2 regions of the Streptomyces sp. NPDC088252 genome follow, and region 2 is predicted to be linked to the other one. Evidence: riboswitches for the same ligand, from Rfam matches in the RefSeq annotation. Region 2 holds a riboswitch; the other holds the start of a gene.

The links. Region 2 has a riboswitch for glycine ahead of gcvP (aminomethyl-transferring glycine dehydrogenase). Riboswitches for the same ligand answer to the same signal wherever they lie in the genome.
Positions count from the first base shown of each region.
Region 1: it holds a riboswitch for glycine, as region 2 does, so the genes downstream of both, gcvT (glycine cleavage system aminomethyltransferase GcvT) here and gcvP (aminomethyl-transferring glycine dehydrogenase) in region 2, are expected to answer to the same signal.

Region 1 is NZ_JBIURS010000010.1:256,809-264,071, forward strand. It holds gene ACIOHC_RS22465 (L-serine ammonia-lyase) at 1-1,103, opposite strand, end outside; gene glyA (serine hydroxymethyltransferase) at 1,287-2,546, opposite strand; gene gcvH (glycine cleavage system protein GcvH) at 2,567-2,944, opposite strand; gene gcvT (glycine cleavage system aminomethyltransferase GcvT) at 3,036-4,151, opposite strand; glycine riboswitch at 4,293-4,390, opposite strand; gene ACIOHC_RS22485 (AAA family ATPase) at 4,548-5,249, shown strand; gene ACIOHC_RS22490 (enhanced serine sensitivity protein SseB) at 5,286-6,056, shown strand; gene ACIOHC_RS22495 (enhanced serine sensitivity protein SseB C-terminal domain-containing protein) at 6,222-7,004, shown strand.
Region 2 is NZ_JBIURS010000041.1:26,746-34,008, reverse strand. It holds gene ACIOHC_RS41065 (bifunctional nuclease family protein) at 1-144, shown strand, start outside; gene ACIOHC_RS41060 (MerR family transcriptional regulator) at 385-930, shown strand; gene ACIOHC_RS41055 (DNA polymerase IV) at 988-2,448, shown strand; gene ACIOHC_RS41050 (PRC-barrel domain-containing protein) at 2,373-2,753, opposite strand; glycine riboswitch at 2,855-2,951, shown strand; gene gcvP (aminomethyl-transferring glycine dehydrogenase) at 3,146-6,031, shown strand; gene ACIOHC_RS41040 (DUF5999 family protein) at 6,119-6,325, opposite strand; gene ACIOHC_RS41035 (hypothetical protein) at 6,648-7,241, opposite strand.

The DNA of each region.
Region 1 (7,263 bases), on a different contig from region 2:
GGGGTACCGCCCAGAACCTCGGCGAGGGCGCCCGCGGCCATGGAGCAGGCGGAGCCGACCTCGCCCTGGCAGCCGACCTCGGCACCGGAGATGGAGGCGTTCTCCTTGAAGAGCATGCCGATGGCTCCGGCGGCCAGGAGGAAGCGGACGACGCCGTCCTCCTTCTCCGCCTCGGTGGCACCGCCCGCCGCGAAGTTCATGTAGTAGTGCAGCACGGCCGGGATGATGCCCGCGGCGCCGTTGGTGGGTGCGGTGACGACGCGTCCGCCCGCCGCGTTCTCCTCGTTGACCGCCATCGCGTAGAGGGTGATCCACTCCATCGCATGGGTCTGCGGATCGCCCTCGGCACGCAGCTGTCGCGCTGTGGTCGCGGCACGGCGGCGGACCTTGAGACCGCCGGGCAGGATGCCCTCGCGGGACATGCCGCGCGCGACGCAGGCCTGCATGACGTGCCAGATGTCCAGCAGCCCCGAGCGGATCTCGTTCTCGGTGCGCCAGGCCTTCTCGTTCTCCAGCATCAGCGAGGAGATGGACAGGCCGGTGTCCTTCGAGAGCCGCAGCAGTTCGTCGCCGGTGCGGAAGGGGTACTTCAGCACGGTGTCGTCGAGAACGATCCGGTCCTCGCCCACCGCGTCCTCGTCGACCACGAAGCCGCCGCCGACCGAGTAGTAGGTCTTCACCAGCAGCGTCGAGCCGTCCCGGTCGAAGGCGAAGATCGTCATGCCGTTGGCGTGGTACGGCAGGGCCTTGCGGCGGTGCAGGACGAGCTGCTCGTCGGCGTCGAAGTCGATCTCGTGCATGCCGAGCAGATTGATCCGGCCGGTGGTGCGGATCCTCTCGACCCGGTCGTCGGCGGATTCCACGTCGACGGTGCGGGGCGACTCGCCCTCCAGGCCGAGCAGGACGGCCTTGGGGGTGCCGTGGCCGTGACCGGTCGCGCCGAGGGAGCCGTACAGCTCGGCCCGTATCGAGACGGTGTGGGCGATCAGGCCCTCGTTCTTCAGCCGGCGCGCGAACATGCGGGCGGCGCGCATCGGGCCGACCGTATGGGAGCTGGACGGGCCGATGCCGATCGAGAACAGGTCGAAGACCGAGATGGCCACGGGTGACTCCTAAGGGGTTGGTAGACGCCGTTGTCTGCCGGGTGGTGCGGTACGGACCGGTCGGCCCGAAGAGCAGCGGGGACAAGGGATGGGGCACCGCGCTCACTGACCAGTGTGCGTGGTGCCCCGCCCGAAAGGTGACGAACTGTGTCCCGTATTACTCGGGACGAGCCGCGTCCCGGACTACTTCAGACCGGGGTACAGCGGGAACTTCTCGGCCAGCGCGACGACACGGGCCTTCAGGCTGTCCGCGTCGTAGGACGGCTTGAGCGCGGAGGCGATGATCTCGGCGACCTCGGTGAAGTCCTCGGCCTGGAAACCGCGGGTGGCCAGGGCGGGCGTACCGATCCGCAGACCCGAGGTGACCATCGGCGGCCGCGGGTCGTTCGGGATGGCGTTCCGGTTGACCGTGATGCCCAGCTCGTGCAGCCGGTCCTCGGCCTGCTGGCCGTCCAGCTCGGAGTTGCGCAGGTCGACGAGGACCAGGTGGACGTCCGTACCGCCGGACAGCACGGAGACACCGACCTCGGTGACGTCCGGCTGGACCAGCCGCTCGGCGAGGATGCGGGCGCCGTCCAGGGTGCGCTGCTGGCGCTCCTTGAACTCCTCGGTCGCCGCGACCTTGAACGAGACCGCCTTGGCCGCGATCACGTGCTCCAGCGGACCGCCCTGCTGGCCCGGGAAGACCGCCGAGTTGATCTTCTTGGCGAGCTCCTGCGTCGACAGGATGACGCCACCGCGCGGACCGCCGAGGGTCTTGTGCGTGGTGGTCGTGACGACGTGGGCGTGCGGCACCGGGTTGGGGTGCAGACCCGCGGCCACCAGGCCGGCGAAGTGCGCCATGTCGACCATGAGGTACGCGCCGACCTCGTCCGCGATGCGGCGGAAGGCGGCGAAGTCCAGCTGACGCGGGTACGCGGACCAACCGGCGACGATCAGCTTCGGCTTGGACTCCTTGGCCAGACGCTCGACCTCGGCCATGTCCACGACGCCGCTCTCGTCGACGTGGTACGGGACCACGTTGTAGAGCTTGCCGGAGAAGTTGATCTTCATGCCGTGCGTCAGGTGACCACCGTGGGCCAGGTTCAGGCCCATGATCGTGTCGCCCGGCTTCAGCAGCGCGAACATCGCGGCGGCGTTGGCCTGCGCACCGGAGTGCGGCTGGACGTTCGCGGCCTCGGCGCCGAACAGCGCCTTGATGCGGTCGATGGCGATCTGCTCGACGACGTCGACGTGCTCACAGCCGCCGTAGTAGCGGCGGCCGGGGTAGCCCTCGGCGTACTTGTTGGTGAGGACGGAGCCCTGGGCCTCCATGACCGCGACCGGAGCGAAATTCTCCGAGGCGATCATTTCGAGGGTGGACTGCTGACGGTGGAGCTCGGCGTCGACGGCGGCGGCGACGTCCGGGTCCAGCTCGTGGAGGGAGGAGTTGAGAAGCGACATCAGGTGGTCCCTTGGGGTCTTTAGTTGCCGGAGAACTCGGTGTACTCGTCGGCGGAGAGCAGGTCCTTCGGCTCCTCCGCCACACGTACCTTGAACAGCCAGCCGCCTTCGAAGGGAGCGGAGTTCACCAGCGACGGGTCGTCCACGACGTCCTGGTTCGCGGCGGTGACCTCACCGGTCACCGGCGAGTACAGGTCGCTCACCGACTTGGTCGACTCCAGCTCGCCGCAGGTCTCGCCCGCGGTCACCGTGTCACCGACCTCGGGGAGCTGGGCGTAGACGACATCGCCGAGCGCGTTGGCGGCGAACTCGGTGATGCCGATCGTCGCCACACCGTCCTCGACGGCCGACAGCCACTCGTGCTCCTTGCTGTAACGCAGCTGCTGGGGGTTGCTCATGACCTGAATTCTCCTGTACGCGTGGGAGTGCTGATGAACGGTGGTCTTACGGTGTGAGACGGGAATGCGTCACTTCCGAGGTGCGCGGACGTCACTTCTGACGCTTGTAGAAGGGCAGCGCCACGACTTCGTACGGCTCGTGGCTGCCCCGGATGTCCACCCCGACGCCCGTGGTGCCGGGCGTGGCGTGCGCGGCGTCCACGTACGCGATGGCGATCGGCTTGCCCAGGGTGGGCGACGGAGCGCCCGAGGTGACCTCGCCGATGATCTCGCCCCCGGCGACCACGGAAAAACCGGCGCGCGGCACCCGGCGGCCCTCGGCGATCAGCCCGACCAGCTTGCGGGGCGGGGCGGTCTCGGCGCGCTCGGCGGCGGCCGTCAGGGCCTCGCGGCCGACGAAGTCGCCCTCCTTCTCGAACTTCACGACCCGGCCGAGGCCGGCGTCGAAGGGGGTCAGCTCGGTGGTCAGCTCGTGCCCGTAGAGCGGCATGCCCGCCTCCAGGCGCAGCGTGTCGCGGCAGGAGAGCCCGCACGGGATCAGGCCGTGGGAGGCGCCGGCCTCGGTGAGGGCCTTCCACAGCTGCTCGGCGTGCTCGGGGGCGACGAACAGCTCGAAGCCGTCCTCGCCGGTGTAGCCGGTGCGGGCGATCAGCGCGGGCACACCGGCGACCGTGCCGGGCAGACCGGCGTAGTACTTCAGCCCGTCCAGGTCTGCGTCGGTGACCGAGGCCAGGATGGCGGGGGACTCCGGGCCCTGGACGGCGAGCAGTGCGTACGCGTCGCGGTCGTCGCGCACCGCGGCGTCGAAGCCGTCGGCCCGCGCGGTCAGCGCGTCCAGCACGATCTGGGCGTTCCCGGCGTTGGCGACGACCATGTACTCGTCGTCACCGAGGCGGTAGACGATCAGGTCGTCCAGGATGCCGCCGTCCTCGGCGCAGATCATGGTGTAGCGGGCGCGGCCCACGGCGACGGTGCCGATGTTGCCGACCAGCGCGAAGTTCAGGAAGGCCGCGGCCTCGGAGCCGGTGACGGTGATCTCGCCCATGTGGGACAGGTCGAAGAGACCGGCCCTGGTGCGCACCGCGTTGTGCTCGTCGCGCTCACTGGCGTACCGCAGGGGCATGTCCCAGCCCGCGAAGTCGGTCATGGTCGCGCCCAGCGAACGGTGCAGGGCATCGAGGGCGGTGAGACGGGGGGCGGTGCTCATGGATGTGACTCCCGGGGCATGACGACGAGGACAATCCCTCCCCATCTGTCATCGGAACCTGAGAGGTTCGCCGAGAGCCCCCTGAGGGGTTCGGCTTGCACCTTGGGTGGAGCCGCGGAGCGGCCCGCTTTTCAGATCTGCCTCATCCACGCGGTACGGGGCCTGAGAGATTCAAGGGAGGAACTTGCTCCTTCGGCGCCCGGCACATGCAGTGACCGGAACTCTCCCGCGCGGATTCAAGCGGCCTTTATGTAGTTGGCCGGGTCATCATCGCACGCATTCCGTTGGAGTGGGGCCCCGGTCCCCCTTCGGAATCGACGGCGTGGACGGTTGTGTCGCATTACCTTTTCTTTACACTTCAGAGGCATACGCGGGTGACCCGACAGGGGGAGGGCGATGACGTTGCAGCGGTACGCGACAACCGCGGGAGTCGCGCACGACGCGATGCCCGCACAGCCGGGGATCCCGGCCGGCGAGACGCTCGACCCACGCACGCCCGTCGTACGCGACCTGCGGGCGCGGGCCGGGCGTGGCCCGCGCAGCCTGCACTTCGCGGCGGGCGACGTGGTGGTGGTCTCCGGACTGCCCGGCAGCGGCAAATCGACGCTCATCCGGCGGACGGTGACGACGGCCCGCGCCATCGACTCCCAGGACACCCGGGACCGCTGGGCCCGGGTGATGCCCCGCTTACTCCCGTACGCCCTCTACCGCCCGCTGGTCCGCGCCGCCCACTACCGGGGACTGTGGCGGGCGCTGCGCTCCGGCGAGTCCGTCGTCGTCCACGACTGCGGAACCCAGGCGTGGGTGCGCGGCTGGCTGGCCCGTGACGCCCGGCGCCGGGGCCGCGTCCTCCATCTCGTCCTGCTCGACGTCACGCCGCAGACGGCGAAGGAGGGCCAGCGGGAGCGCGGACGGGGTGTCTCCGGATACGCGTTCGCCCGGCATCGCAGGGCGGTGGGGAAGCTGCTGCGGGGCGCCGAGAGCGGCCTGCTGCCGCCCGGCTGCGCCTCGGCGGTGCTGCTGGACCGCGAGGCGGCGGGGGCGCTGGCCCGGATCACGTTCGCCACGGCACCGAAGAGGCGGGCGGCCGGACGTTAATCTTCTGCGGGAAGGCTCGGGCAAGAAGGGGAAGCAGTGGACATTCCGGCGCAGGTCCAGTCCCATCCGCAGAGCGGATGGCCGGCCAATGAGCTCGAAGAGGTGCTGATGGCCTCGGTCGGCAGCCCGGAGGCGGGCGGACGGCTCGTCGAGGTGCTCGGGCGCAGCCAGGTCTGGGTGCCCCTGCCCAATGGCGGCGGACCCGACTCCCCGGACCTGGACCTGCCGACGCTGGAGATCGACGGCGCCGCGTTCGTTCCCGTGTTCAGCTCCGAACAGCAGTTCCTCGCCTGCGTCGGCACCCATATGTCCTTCACCGTCGCGCCCGCCCGCGACTTCGCCCGCGGCCTGCCCCCGCAGCTCGGTATCGCGGTGAATCCGGGCGGCGCCGTCGGGATGCCGCTGCCGCCGCCCGCCGTGGCCGAGCTCTGCCGCGCCGGACGCACCCCGCTGGACGGGCCGGCCAGCGGCGGCCGGGTCCGGCTGTACGAACCGTCCTGGCAGGAGGAGCCCGTCGACTTCCTCGCCGCGGCGGCCGGCGAATTCGAGGAGAGCGGCGTCGTGCTCACCGCCCGCCGGACGCTGGCCAGCATCGAGGGCGGCGAGCCCGTCCTCTTCATAGGGGTCGAGTTCTCCACCTGGGAGGGCGCCGGACGCAACGCCCCGATGGACGCCCTCGGCCGTGCGCTGGGCCGGGTCGAGGTGCCCTGGCCGGTCAACCTGGTCCTGCTCGACGTGGCACAGGACCCGGTCGGCGACTGGATACGGGAGAAGGTCCGGCCGTTCTATCGGCGCGAGACCCGGTAGCACGCCGACGGCTCCGGAGCCGCCTGCCACGTCGGTCCATGGCGTCAAGTCGGTGTCAGGACCGACGCATAAGCTGGTTTGATGGCTGGTGCCCAGACACCATGCCGCACCCGTGTGCCCCGGGGCGGCGGGCCGACACAGTGGATCGAAGAGGGGCGGGACCAGGTGAGTGCGTCAGGCACCGCAGCGGCCGGGCAGGTCGAGCACATGCTGCGCCAAGTGACGCCGGGACGCTACGACGCGTACGAGGCGCTGCTGCAGGCCCTGGTGAACGGCCGGATCTGGATGCTCCTCTGGCACGGCCAGGCGGGCTCGCCCGACGCCCAGTACGGAAACATGGAGATCGACGGTCTCGGCTACGCCCCCTGTGTGACCTCCGCCCAGGAGCTCTCGGCCAGTGGCTGGAACCGGGCCCATGAACTGGTCGGCGGGCGCGACATCGCCCGTGCCCTCTTCCCCGACCGCTGGGGCATCTGGCTCAATCCGCACGCCCCGGGCGGCGGGATCGGCATCCCCTGGCTGGATCTGCGCCGGATCGCCACCGGCCTCGACCGGATGCCCGCGGGCCCCCTCCGGCTCACCGAGCCGGCCATCGAGATCCCGCAGTTCTACGCGCTGCTCGCGCAGAACGCCCACCACACCCCCGCGATCCGCTCGCTGCGCCGCGCCTGGGTGCAGCCCGCGCTCGGCGTCCCCTATCTCGCCATCGGCCTCGACCTGTACGACACGAGCCAGACCTCGGTCGACGCGGTGCGCGCGATGATGCAGCAGTCGATCGGCGCGGTCCCGGACGGGCTGCCCGTCTCCACCGTCGCGATGTCCGACGAGTACGACCCGGTCGCGATGTGGCTGCGCGCCAACGCCCGTCCGTTCTACGACCGCGAGGCCCATGCCCCGGCGGCCCCGGTGGCGGGCTACGGCTATCCGCCGCCGCAGGGCGCGTACTGAGCGCGGGCCGTCGCAGTCGCGCGTACCGGTAGGGGTGCGCGGCCGGCCGTACCCGGTGTCCGTGGCGCACCGGCCGTTCCCGGCGCTGGTGCTTGTCGGCGCACCGTGCGTTCCCGGCGTCCGTAGGCGCGTCGGCCGTTCCCGGTGCCCGTGGATGCGGACCAGGGTTCCGGGCGTCCGGAAGTTCCGGGCACCCGTGGATGCCCCCGAAGGCGCCGAGCGCCCGTGATGCGACCGCGTGAGCCCGGTGTGCCCGGAA
Region 2 (7,263 bases):
ACCGGAACGCCCATCTACGGCAGTGACGGGGTGCTGGACGACGCGGGTATCGCCATCCCGGACGAGCAGGAGGACGAAGTGGAGAAGTTCCGCGAGTTCCTCGACCAGATCTCACCGGAGGACTTCGGTACCAACAGTCAGTGACCGTTCTGCGGGGCTGCCGTCAGCGCATCCGACAAGCCTTTCCCGCTCGCACGTCACGTGAAACCACCCTCAGGGTGATTATCACTCGGCGTGCCGAGTGTGGCGATCGTTGACGCACCCCGAGTGACTGCCTACCTTCGAGATGGCAGGACAAGGACGGAGGTCGGCGTGAGAAGCAGCGGCGACGGTACGGCAGCGGGTGGGCCGTATCCGCAGCAGGGGAGTACAGCCGGCCACACCATCAGGCAACCGGTTCAACCGGCGGCGGTGGCGGGGGGCGGCGTGGCATCGGCCGACGACATCGGATATCGCGGGCCGACGGCTTGCGCAGCTGCGGGGATCACCTATCGGCAGCTCGACTACTGGGCCCGTACGGGGCTGGTCGAGCCGAGTGTGCGCCCGGCATACGGCTCGGGCACGCAGCGGCTCTACAGCTTCAGGGACGTCGTCCTGCTGAAGATCGTGAAGCGTTTCCTGGACACGGGCGTCGCCCTGCAGAACATCCGCACCACGGTTCAACACCTGCGGGCCCGCGGATTCCAGGATCTTGAGCGGATGACGCTGATGAGCGACGGCGCGACGGTCTACGAGTGCTCTTCGCCGGACGAGGTCGTCAGTCTGCTCCAGGGTGGCCAGGGGGTCTTCGGTATCGCTGTGGGCGTGGTGTGGCAGGACGTGGATGCGGCGCTGTCACAGCTGCACGGTGAGCGGGTGGACACCGGCGAGACACTGATCGGGAACAATCCCACCGATGAACTCGCGCGGCGACGCAACCGCGCCGGCTGACCCCGTACCGGAATCGGGCGCGGCGATTGTCAGTGCCGTAGGGCAGCATCGATTGATGTGAGAGCCGCGCCCACCATCCTGCATCTCGACATGGATGCCTTCTACGCCTCCGCCGAGCAGGCATCGAAGCCCAGCCTGCGCGGCAAACCGGTCGTGGTGGGTGGGCTGGGGCCCCGCGGAGTCGTCGCCACCGCCTCGTACGAGGCGCGGCGCTTCGGGGTGCACTCGGCGATGCCCATGGCGCAGGCGCGGAGGCTGGCCCCCAACGCGGCCTATCTGGTGCCGCGCTTCCTCCTGTACCGGACGGTCAGCGACCAGGTGATGGAGCTGCTGGGGCGGCTCTCCCCGCTGGTGGAGCCGCTCAGTCTCGACGAGGCCTTCGTGGACCTGGAGGCAGGCGGGGCGGCCGACGACTCGGCCTCCGCGCGGGAGGTCGGCGAGCAGCTGCGTACGGCCATCAAAGCGGTCACCGGGCTCACCGGTTCGGTCGGGCTCGCCGGTTCCAAGATGCTTGCCAAGATCGCTTCGGAGGAGGCGAAGCCGAACGGGCTGCTGCTCATCGAACCGGGCACGGAGCGGGAGCTGCTCGCACCCATGCCGGTACGGATCCTCCCCGGCGTCGGACCCGCGACGGCGGACCATCTGCGCCGCGCCGGGATGACGACGGTGGACGACCTCGTCGAGGCGGGTGAGGCGGAGCTCGTACGCCTGTTGGGGAGGGCGCACGGAGGCTCGCTCCATCGCATGGCGCTCGGGTACGACGACCGGCCCGTGGTCGCGGAGCGGGACGCCAAATCGGTGTCGGTGGAGGACACCTTCGACGCGGACCTGCACGACCGGGTGCGGGTCAGGACGGAGGTGGAGCGGTTGGCCGACCGATGTGTCCAGCGGCTGCGGGGGGCGGGGCGGTCCGGTCGGACGGTGGTGCTGAAGGTGCGCCGGTACGACTTCTCCACGCTCACACGGTCGGAGACGCTGCGTGGGCCCACGGACGACCCCACGGTGGTCCGGGAGGCCGCCGCACGGCTTCTGGAGGCTGTGGACACCACCGGAGGCGTGCGGCTCCTCGGTGTGGGCGTCACGGGGCTCGCCGACTACACCCAGGAGGATCTCTTCGCACAGGCCGCCGGTGAGCGGGCCGCGACCGGGGAAGCGGCCGAGAAGGAGACGGCAGCAGGAGGCCGTGGGCAGGAGCCGGGGAGCGGTGCGCCGGAGGAGCCCCCAGGGAGCGCAGAGCAGCCGGCCGCACGGCGCTGGACCGCCGGACACGACGTACGCCATGACACATACGGCCATGGCTGGGTGCAGGGCAGCGGCATCGGCCGGGTGACGGTGCGGTTCGAGGAACCGGAGTCGGCACCCGGCCGGGTGCGGACGTTCCGGATCGACGATCCGGCCCTGCAGCCGGCCGAGCCGTTGCCGTTGGTCCGGAACCCGGTGGACTACTCGTCCTGGCCGGCCAGTCTGCCGAAGTCCCTGTCCGGGCCGGTCTCCTCGAACGGGGAGTCCAGGCCGTAGTGCCGGTAGAGCTGGAGCTCCTGTTCGGGCGAGAGATGGCGGCCGACGCCGAAGTCCGGTGCGTCCTTGATCAGCGCACGGTCGAAGGGGACGCGGAGCGAGTCCTCCACGAATTCGCTGGGTTCCAGCGGGACGAACGCGTCCCGGCTGAAGAGTCCGGTGCGTACGGCCGCCCACTCGGGGACACCGGTCGCGTCGTCGAGGTACACCTCGTCCACGGTTCCGATCTTGGTGCCCTTGCGGTCGAACGCCTTGCGGCCGATCAGGCTGCGCGGATCGATGTCGGTCTGCACGGTCCCTCCCATTGGTCGCGGCTACTCCACAAGCACTACAAAAGTGCAGATCCGGGGGGTTGGCCACTCGAGAATGGCGCCACTGACCCCGCTGGTAGGCTGGCATTGGCCGCTGACCCCGTGCGGGAGAGTCCTCCGGAGCTGATCCGAAGGCGCCGAAGGAGCAAATCCTCCCCGGAATCTCTCAGGCCCCCGTACCGCACGGACGAGGTCACTCTGGAAAGCAGGGCGGGTTCCGTGCGGCCGAGTGCCGATGCGGCTCCTTCCCTCACCGACGGTGAAAGCCGGTGCGCCGCAGGGTGCGCCGGTGAAGCTCTCAGGTTGAGATGACAGAGGGGGAGGCCGTTCGGGCACCCGCGCCGTGGTGCCCCTCGCAGGTCGTGACAGACCAGGAGGCCTCCACCATGACCCCCCGCCGCACTCCGCTCTGCCAGCTGGAGCAGGGCATTCCGTTCGAGCAGCGCCACATCGGTCCCGATGCCGAGGCACAGTCGAAGATGCTCGCCCAGGTCGGCTACGGCTCGCTGGACGAGCTCACCGCGGCAGCCGTGCCCGATGTCATCAAGAGCGCGGAGGCACTCCGGCTGCCGACCGCTCGCACCGAGGCCGAGGTCCTCGCGGAGCTGCGCGCCCTCGCCGACCGCAACCAGGTGCTGGCCCCGATGATCGGGCTCGGCTACTACGGCACCTTCACCCCGCCGGTGATCCTCCGCAACGTCATGGAGAACCCCGCCTGGTACACGGCCTACACGCCGTACCAGCCGGAGATCTCGCAGGGCCGCCTGGAGGCGCTCCTCAACTTCCAGACGATGGTCGCCGAGCTGACCGGGCTGCCCACCTCCGGCGCCTCCCTGCTCGACGAGGGCACCGCGGCCGCCGAGGCCATGGCGCTCTCGCGGCGGGTCGGCAAGGTCAAGAACGGCGTCTTCCTGGTCGACGCCGACGCCCTGCCGCAGACGATCGCCGTCATCGAGACCCGCGCCGAGCCGACCGGCGTCGAGGTCCTCGTCGCCGACCTCGCCGAGGGCATTCCGGCGGAGATCGCCGAGCGCGGTGTCTTCGGTGTCCTGGTGCAGTACCCCGGTGCCTCCGGCGCGGTGCGCGACATCCAGCCCGTCATCGAGCAGGCCCACGACCTCGGTGCGATCGTCACGGTCGCCGCCGACCTGCTGGCCCTGACCCTGCTCACCTCACCGGGGGACCTGGGCGCGGACATCGCGGTCGGCACCACGCAGCGTTTCGGTGTGCCGATGGGCTTCGGCGGACCGCACGCCGGGTTCATGGCCGTACGCGAGCAGTTCGCACGCAGCCTGCCCGGCCGCCTCGTCGGTGTCTCCGTCGACGCTGACGGCACCAAGGCCTACCGGCTGGCCCTGCAGACCCGCGAGCAGCACATCCGCCGTGAGAAGGCCACCAGCAACATCTGTACGGCTCAGGTGCTGCTCGCCGTCATGGCCGGGATGTACGCCGTCTACCACGGCCCGGACGGGCTGCGGACGATCGCTCAGCGCACCCACCGCTACGCAACGATCCTGGCCGAGGGGCTGCGCGCCTCGGGTGTCGAGGTGGTGACGGGCGCCTACTTCGACACCCTCACCGTTCGTGTTCCGGGGAAGGCCGCGGACATCGTGGCCGCGGCTCGCGAACGAGGCGTCAACCTCCGGCTCGTCGACGCCGACCTGGTCTCCCTCGCGTGCGACGAGACGACCACCCGTACGCAGATCGCCGCAGTCTGGGCCGCCTTCGGCGCCGACGGGGACATCGAGGCGCTGGACGCGGCCGCCGCGGACGCGCTGCCCGCGGCCCTGCTGCGCACCGACGAGATCCTCACCCACCCGGTCTTCCACCAGCACCGTTCCGAGACGGCGATGCTGCGCTACCTGCGCAAGCTCGCCGACCGGGACTACGCCCTGGACCGGGGCATGATCCCGCTCGGCTCCTGCACCATGAAGCTGAACGCGACCACCGAGATGGAGTCGATCACCTGGCCCGAGTTCGGCGCGCTGCATCCCTTCGCGCCGGCCGAGCAGGCACAGGGCTTCCTCACCCTCATCCGTGAGCTGGAGGAGCGCCTCGCCGAGGTCACCGGGTACGACGCGGTCTCGATCCAGCCGAACGCCGGATCGCAGGGCGAGTTCGCAGGCCTCCTGGCGGTGCGCGCGTACCACCGGGCCAACGGCGACGACCAGCGGACCGTCTGCCTCATCCCGTCCTCCGCGCACGGCACCAACGCGGCCAGCGCCGTGATGGCCGGCATGAAGGTCGTGGTGGTGAAGACCGCCGACGACGGCGAGGTCGACATCGAGGACCTCCGCGCCAAGATCGAGAAGCACCGCGACGAGCTCGCGGTGCTCATGATCACGTACCCGTCGACGCACGGTGTGTTCGAGGAGCACGTCGCGGACATCTGCGCCGAGGTGCACGACGCCGGCGGACAGGTCTACGTCGACGGCGCCAACCTCAACGCCCTGGTCGGCCTCGCGAAGCCGGGCCGCTTCGGCGGCGACGTCTCGCACCTGAACCTGCACAAGACCTTCTGCATCCCGCACGGCGGCGGTGGCCCCGGCGTCGGCCCGGTCGGCGTGCGTGCGCACCTCGCGCCGTACCTTCCGAACCACCCGCTGCAGCCCGCGGCGGGTCCCGAGACCGGCGTCGGGCCGATCTCGGCGGCTCCGTGGGGCTCGGCCGGCATTCTTCCCATCTCCTGGGCGTACGTGCGCCTGATGGGCGGGGAGGGGCTGAAGCGCGCGACGCAGGTCGCCGTACTCGCCGCCAACTACATCGCCAAGCGTCTCGAACCGCACTACCCGATCCTGTACAACGGCCCGGCCGGGCTGGTCGCACACGAATGCATCGTGGACCTGCGGCCGATCTCCAAGTCCACCGGCGTCAGCGTCGACGACATCGCCAAGCGTCTGATCGACTACGGTTTCCACTCCCCGACCATGTCGTTCCCGGTCGCCGGAACGCTGATGATCGAGCCGACGGAGAGCGAGAACCTCGCGGAGCTCGACCGCTTCTGCGACACGATGATCGCCATACGCGGCGAGGTCGAGAAGGTGGCGTCGGGCGAATGGGGTGCGGACGACAACCCGCTGAGCAACGCTCCGCACACCGCGGCGATGCTGGGTGGGGAGTGGAAGCACGACTACAGCCGTGAGGTGGCGGTCTTCCCGGCCGGAGTCTCGGCCGCCGACAAGTACTGGCCGCCGGTGCGCCGGATCGACGGTGCTTTCGGTGACCGCAACCTCGTCTGCTCCTGCCCGCCGCTGGACGAGTACGACAACTGAGGCATGAGCGACACGATGTGACGCGGACATGCGTCGGGGCCGGTGCGGAGCATTCTCCGGGCCGGCCCCCGTTCGTACCGGCCGGGGTCAGGCGGCCTTCACGGCCCGGCCCGTTCCCAGGGGCCGGTGCGGGGCGATGATCTGCCCGTCCGGGAGCAGCTCACCGGTGTCCTCGAAGAGCAGGACGCCGTTGCACAGCAGGCTCCAGCCCTGTTCCGGATGGTGTGCCGTAAGGCGGGCGGCCTCCCGGTCGGCTGAGTCGGCGGTCGGGCATGGTGGCTGGTGCTGGCACATGGAAGGGTTCTTTCGCTGCGTTGTAGTGAGTGTCCTGCGGCTTGACGAGGTGTTCATGGCCGCCCCCCGTATCGATCGGTCCGGTCCCAGTGTTGCCCTACGGGCGTCAATCCGCAGGGATTTCGCAGCAGCACTTCTCCTTACTCCGATGACGCGTCACCCGGCCGGACGGTTCACCGCAACTGCACTGTCCCTTCGGGTGGTTCGGGGTGGTCGGACCGGGCTAGTCCGGATGGGCACCGAGTGTGCCCCGCGGCACTGTGCCCCGCCACCCGGAGCGGTGGCGGGGCACAGTGCGGTGATGTGCGGGATGCGTCCGTCGTCAGGCCGGTGACCCGAGAAGGGGGCCGGGGCCCGGGGTGATGCGCAGCGTCATCACGCGGAGCAGGTCGGCGACCCGGTGCGGGCGATGGGCCGCGATGCCGGGCGGCGCGGGCGCCAGTGGTACCAGCAGATCGGCGGGGGCGAGTGCCCCGCCGGACGCGTCGGCGTCGGGGTCGGCGTGAAGCCACAGTGCCAGCATGTACAGCTCCGGAATGGACAGCAGTCGTGGCTGGTAGCGCGGTGTCACCGTCTCGGCCTGGCGCAGGGCGAGTTCGGTCGAGGCGATGTAGGGGCCTTCGAAGAAGTGCGAGAAGGTCCAGCCGTCCGGAGTGAGCATGGTGTCCGCCGCGGCGACTGCCTGTTCCGAGGTGCGGATCAGGAAACGCCACGCGGCGAGCCGGGTGGCGGGTGCCAGCCCGCCCGGTCCGATCCGGTCCAGTACATGGACCGGGAGCGGGAGTTCGGGGCTCAGCGGTCCCTGTGCCGATCGCAGAGCAGGTGTGCGGGCCTCGCGGACTGCGGTGGGTGAACCGAGTGCCGCGAGAACGCTGCGCAGAGCAGGCGCGGGGGCCGGGGGAACATGCAGCGGCATAGTGGGTCGCCTCTCACTTCGG